DNA from 2 places in the Bradyrhizobium sp. P5_C12 genome. Region 1 is predicted to be linked to the other one. Evidence: predicted binding sites of a transcription regulator. Region 1 holds the regulator's gene; the other holds the start of a gene.

Region 1 (3,226 bases):
TGGAAGGCGCCCTCGAAGGTGATCATGCGATAGCGGTCGGGATGGCCTTTGGCGGCGTGATAGCGGCGCACGACCTTGATCACGCATTCCAGCGCCTCGGCGCCGGAATTGCAGAAGAATACGAAGTCCGCAAAGCTCTCGCTGCAGAGCCGGGCGGCAAGTCGCTCGCCATCCGGGCTCTGGAACAGGTTCGACATGTGCCAGAGTTTCGTGGCCTGCTCCTGCAACGCCTTGACCAGCGCGGGATGGGCATGGCCGAGCGCGTTCACCGCCACGCCAGAGGTGAAATCGAGATAGCGGTCGCCGTTGGTCGCGATCAGCCAGCAGCCTTCGCCGCGCTCAAAACCGAGGTCGGCCCTGGCGAAAACGGGGAGCAAATGCGGCGCTGCGCTGTTGGTCATGACGGTCACTTGGATGTTGCGGACGGACTGAGCGTGCATCACGCAACGCACCATTGACCGGCCCGGAAAACGAAACGTGCCGCCTTTTAAGGGCGGCACGCGTCACTATCTTATGCCTGGTAAAACGGGTGTCAATGCCGCCCGGAAAGCCTCACGAAACGCTGAATCCGTAGTCTTGCGGTGTCGATTTTGCGGTTTTTTGGCCACGGAACATGTGGAAGCGAGTCGGCGGACTCTTGCGCGTGAGTCACGCCATATTGTAGCGTTTGGCTTGTCAGATACGACATCTCGTGCAGGCGGTTCTGATCTCTAAGTCCTCATGTACCGGCGTAAACGTTCGGGCGCACTTCGCGCGCCCGGCGAGCCTTAAGGGATTCTGGCGGCACGGGTTTTTCAAGGCTTAGGCATTCGCTGTGAGGCCCCGATATGGCAGGCGCGCAGCGAGGGAAAGGGTGCAATGACGGTTTTGACCTGGTCCGATGATCGCGTCGAGCAGCTGAAAAAGCTCTGGGAGGCCGGACTTTCGGCCAGCCAGATCGCGGCGGAGCTCGGCAATGTGACCCGCAACGCCGTGATCGGAAAGGTGCACAGGCTTGGCCTGTCCGGCCGCGCCAAGAGCCCCTCTTCGGCCGCGCCCCGGCCGCGTAAGGCGCGTCCGGCACAGCACATGATGCGGGTGAGCCGCCCGATCTCGCGCGGCAACACCGCGTTGGCGCAGGCCTTCGAGGTCGAGGTGGAGGCCGAGCCGGTCACCTACGACAACGTGGTGCCGATGAGCCAGCGGCTGTCGCTGCTGGAATTGAACGAGGCGACCTGCCACTGGCCGGTCGGCGATCCCTCGAGCCCGGATTTCTTCTTCTGCGGCGGCAAGGCGCTGTCGGGCCTTCCCTATTGCGCCCAGCACTCGCGTGTCGCGTACCAGCCGGCGGCCGATCGCCGGCGCGCACCGGCCAAGCCGGGCCCGCGGTGAGTTAGCGGATATAGTCGTCCGTTAAAATGCCGCCATCACACGATGGCGGCTCGACACACTCCGATGTCGTCCCGGCGAAGGCCGGGACCCATAACCACCAGCAGATGTGGTTACAGGGATTCGGAGTTACCCTTCTCGCACAAACAATTGCGTCCTCGGGTTATGGGTCCCGGCCTTCGCCGGGACGACACCGATATCGTGGCGACAGCTCGCCAAACCAACTCGCTCTAGCCTACGTCTGCTCCGCCTTCGCGAAGCGATCGTCCAGCGCGTAGCCGGCGCCGCGCACGGTGCGGATCGGGTCCTGTTCGCGGCCGAGATTGAGCAGCTTGCGCAGGCGACCGATGTGCACGTCGACGGTGCGTTCGTCGATATAGATGTCGCGGCCCCAGACGCTGTCGAGCAGCTGCTCGCGCGAGAACACGCGACCGGGATGCTCCAGGAAGAACTCCAGCAGGCGATATTCGGTCGGGCCGAGATCGATCGGACGGCCCGAGCGCGCCACGCGGCGCTTGTCGCGATCGAGCTCGATGTCGCCAAAGGCGAGCACGGTGGCCAACCGCTCCGGGCTGGCGCGCCTGAGCAGGCCCTTCACGCGCGCGAGCAGCTCCGGCACCGAGAACGGCTTGACGATGTAGTCGTCGGCGCCGGTCGCAAGCCCGCGCACCCGCTCGCTCTCCTCGCCGCGGGCGGTGAGCATGATGATCGGAAGCTGCTTGGTCTCGGGCCGGGTGCGCAGCCGCCGGCACAGCTCGATGCCGGACAGCCCTGGCAGCATCCAGTCGAGTACGATCAGGTCGGGGATATGCTCCTTGAGGCGGGTGTCGGCGTCGTCGCCGCGCATCACCGTCTCGACGTCATAGCCGTCGCCTTCGAGGTTGTAGCGGAGAAGCTCGGTCAGGGCTTCCTCGTCCTCAACCACCATAATGCGTGCGCCCATGTGGTCGTCGCTCCTCAAGCCTTAAGTGTTCGGGACCGTCGTGGCGAAGGTCGTCATGTCGCCCTTCGGTCGCTTGTCGGTCATCGCCTGACCTTCGATCATGTAGAATACGGTCTCGGCGATGTTGGTGGCGTGGTCGCCGATCCGCTCGATGTTCTTGGCACAGAACATCAGGTGAATGCAGAACGAGATGTTGCGCGGATCCTCCATCATGTAGGTGAGGAGCTCGCGGAACAGCGAGGTGCAGATGGCGTCGACTTCCTCGTCGCCCTTCCACACCGCCATCGCCGCCGGCAGATCATGCGCGGCATAGGCGTCCAGCACCGACTTGACCTGCTGCTGCACGAGGTCGGTCATGTGCTCGAGGCCGCGGAACAGCTTGAGCGGATGGAAATCCGTCTCCAGCGCCGCGACGCGCTTGCCCATGTTCTTGGCGAGATCGCCGATGCGCTCGAGATCGGTCGCGACGCGCATGGCGCCGACGATCTCGCGCAGATCGACCGCCATCGGCTGGCGGCGGGCGATGGTGAGCACGGCGCGCTCCTCGATCTTCTTCTGGAGCGCGTCGATCTCGACGTCGGTCGCGACCACGCGCTGGCCGAGCGCAACGTCGCGGCGGATCAGCGCATCGACGGAATCGACGATCATGCGCTCGGCAATCCCGCCCATCTCCGCGACCAGGCGCGTAAGCTCCTGGAGGTCGGTGTCGAAGGCCTTTGCGGTATGTTCGGAAGCCATATCCTGTCTCCTCAGCCGAACCGGCCGGTGATGTAATCCTGCGTACGCCGATCGGTCGGCGACGTGAAGATCTTGCTGGTGTCGTCGAACTCGATCAACTCGCCGAGATACATGAAGGCGGTCTTGTCGGAGACGCGGGCCGCCTGCTGCATGTTGTGGGTGACGATGGCGATCGTG
Region 2 (3,226 bases), on a different contig from region 1:
CGCTGGTCGCAGCGACCGAGCTCGACACCCGCCTGATCATGCGGAGCTTGCGCAACACCGAGCGCGTGTTGAAGAATGCCAATGTCGACCGCCTGCTCGAGATCGAGCACGAGAAGGGCGACAAGCTGAAGATCGACGACATCCACGACCAGGTCGCAGGCGTCTATCCCAGAATCATGCTGGAGGGGCAGATGGATGCCGGTGCCTGGAGCTGCGGCATGGTCGCAGGTCTCATCCGCGACATCCCGTCCTGCAAGGAACTCGTCGATCGCATCATGGGCGAGGCGGAACAGATCATTCGCAGCCGCTTGATGGGGTTCCTGGATGGAACGGGTGCGGCGAGAAAGGTCGCCTGACACCGTCAAACTTCTTAACCACGGCGGCAGTTGCCCGCTGGAATTGCGCGCGACGCCTCCTAAATAAGGGTAAATTACCTCTTTCATAATCAATTTCAGGAGGCGTCCGTGGTCCTGAAGAGCGTTCATTTTGCTGTTGCCGTTGCCTTCATGCTCGCATGGGGCGGCGTCGCGCGCGCTGACGACTACAAGCCCGATGAGTATCTCGGTCTCGATCTCTCCAAGGCGGTGCTGTCGCCGAAGCGGCTCGGGCCCGAAACGCACTTTGCCCCTGTCGCGCTCGAGGCGCGCGGCGGCAACGAGGCCCAGGCACGCGCCGAGCCGGTCGACGTGCCGAAAAAGGTTGCCGTCGAACGCGTGCATGTGTCGGAGCCGAAGGTCGCGCACGCCAAGCCGGCGCAGCCGCGCGGCGCGGCCCGCGCGAAGCTCGCGCATCGTCATGGCAATCCGCTGGACGCCCAGGCGAGGGATACGCGTATCCAGACCTGGCCCTGCCGCTCCGGCGGCATCTGCAACTGGCAGCGTTGAGGCGAGCCACTGCCTCTTCGCCTCTCCCCGCGTGCGGGGAGAGGCCGGAATGTGCGTAGCGCGAATTCCGGGTGAGGGAGGACTCTCCGCGAGTCCTTCTCTCACCGCGATCGCAGAAGCAGCCCCTCACCCCAACCCTCTCAGCGCGAGCGAAGCTCGTCGCGGCCCCGTAAGAACGGGGAGAGGGAGCGCACCTTCACCGTCATCCGCCCGTCGTAAAACCGTAGGCCCGGAGTCAAGAAACCGTAAGCCGGGAGTCAAACGGCGCAGGCACCTTCCGTCGCGATTCGACGAAGGTTTCCTGAATGGCAACGCTCCGCGCCCCGCGCGCATGGACCCGGCGGCAATTCCTGGTCCGCTCCACGTCCTCTCTCGCCGTGGCCTCACTCGGCACGCTTGCAAAGCCGCACATCAGCCGCGCCGCCGACCGCCCGCTGATCGCGGGCGGCATCCAGTCCGGCGATGTCTCGGACGGCTCCGCCGTGATCTGGGCCCGTGCCGACCGGGCGGCGCGCATGCAGGTCGAATGCTCGACCGTCGAGAGTTTTAAGACGATCATTGCGTCAGCATCCAGCGATGCGCTGCCGGACGCTGATTTCACCTCAAAGCTGCTGCTGAACGATCTGCCGCCCGGGCAGGACATCTTCTATCGCGTCCGCTTCGACGACATCGCGACCGGCATCGCCGGCGAAAGCCGCGTTGGTCATTTCCGCACCGCGCCGGCCGCCGGGGAATCGATCTCGTTTCTCTGGTCCGGCGACACCGCAGGGCAGGGCTGGGGCATCGACGTCTCGCGCGGCGGCTACCGCAGCTATCGCACCATGCTCGACAACCGTCCGGATTTCTTCATCCATTCCGGCGATCACATCTATGCCGACTGCACGATCCCTTCGGAGCAGCAGCTGCCGAACGGCGAGACCTGGCGCAATCTGGTGACCGAGGAAAAGTCCGTGGTCGCGCACTCGCTGGCGCAGTTCCGCGGCAACTACAAATACAACCATCTCGACGAAAACTTTCGTGCCTTCCACGCGCAGGTGCCGATGTTTGCGCAATGGGACGATCACGAGGTCACCAACGACTGGTCGCCGACCGGCAGCTATGACGACGCCGGCTATGAGGACGACGGCACCCCGCGCCTGGTCGCGCGCGCCCGCCGCGCCTTCTTCGACTTCATGCCGATCCGTGACATCGGTGCGCGGCAGGGGCGGGTCTATCGCAAGATCGCTTACGGCCCGCTGCTCGACGTCTTCATGATCGACATGCGCAGCTTTCGCGATGACAGCTGGAACAAGGGCGACGACCACCGTGGCTGGATCCTGGGCGCCGAGCAACTCGCCTGGCTGAAGCGGGAGCTGGCCGCTTCGCGCGCGACCTGGAAGGTGATCGCGGCCGACCTGCCGATCGGCCTGATCAGTCTCGACGCGGTCGCGCTCGGTGATGGCCCGCCGGACCGGCGCGAGCATGAGATCGCCGATCTCCTTGCCTCCATCAAGCGCACCGGCGTCCGCAACATTGTCTGGCTCACCGCCGACATGCACTACACCGCTGCGCACTACTACGATCCGAGCAAGGCGCAATTCCAGGACTTTGAGCCGTTCTGGGAGTTCGTCTCCGGTCCCCTGCATGCCGGCACCTGGGGCCCGGGCGAGCTCGACAACACCTTTGGCCCGGTCGCGATGTACCAGAACGGCTGCAGCGCAGCGCAGGGCGAGAACCTCGCGCCCTGTTTCGGCTTGCAGTTCTTCGGCCGCGTCGACATCGACGGCCGCAGCGGCGTCATGACCGTGACCCTGAAGGACGTCGACAACCGCGACCTCTGGTCGGTCGATATCGTGCCGCAGCCGCAGCCGCGCCCGGCCCTGGTGGCGCAGCACTCGTGAGAGAGCCAGCTCTGCGCCCCAGTCGTCATGCCCGGGCAAAAGCGCGAAGCGCGTCTTCGCGCTGATGTCCCGGGCATCCACGTTCTTCGTGCGGTAAGGCGTGGATGGCCGGGACAAGCCCGGCCATGACGTTGGCGAGGCGTCGTGCGCCACAACGTTAACCCGATCTTGATTGGCTGCCCCGCGCCTTCCGCGCTATAGTGCTCACTCCCGCCACCTCTTTTCCATCACCCAAGAGTCTGCCCACGCGGCATTGCCGCGCGCATCCGGCGGCTGAAATATCTTAGGAGCCTGTTTTATGGACAATCTGAAGACGCAGGGCATCAGCATGCCCAAGCTCGGCCTTGGCACCTTCCGCATGCAGGGCGATGCCTGCCGCGCCGCAGTCGAGAGCGCGCTGTCGATCGGCTATCGCCACATCGACACCGCCGAGATGTATGCCAACGAGGAGCCGATCGGCGC

What was found. The regulator PhoB, encoded in region 1, activates phosphate uptake and scavenging genes when phosphate is short. The targets are predictions, from matches to a motif close to TGTCATNNANCTGTCAT.
Region 2: ACXJMY_RS13195 (alkaline phosphatase D family protein) is a predicted target of PhoB. The motif match lies at 1,085-1,101, and genes of this name have one in related genera.

What each region holds. Positions count from the first base shown of each region.
Region 1 covers NZ_JBFULU010000010.1:147,860-151,085, reverse strand. Annotated here, with positions in the region: gene ACXJMY_RS12310 (acetylornithine transaminase) at 1-401, opposite strand, end outside; gene ACXJMY_RS12305 (GcrA family cell cycle regulator) at 859-1,371, shown strand; gene phoB (phosphate regulon transcriptional regulator PhoB) at 1,604-2,311, opposite strand; gene phoU (phosphate signaling complex protein PhoU) at 2,333-3,049, opposite strand; gene pstB (phosphate ABC transporter ATP-binding protein PstB) at 3,061-3,226, opposite strand, start outside.
Region 2 covers NZ_JBFULU010000011.1:128,662-131,887, reverse strand. Annotated here, with positions in the region: gene ACXJMY_RS13205 (NAD(P)H-dependent flavin oxidoreductase) at 1-356, shown strand, start outside; gene ACXJMY_RS13200 (hypothetical protein) at 465-884, shown strand; gene ACXJMY_RS13195 (alkaline phosphatase D family protein) at 1,190-2,764, shown strand; gene ACXJMY_RS13190 (aldo/keto reductase) at 3,063-3,226, shown strand, end outside.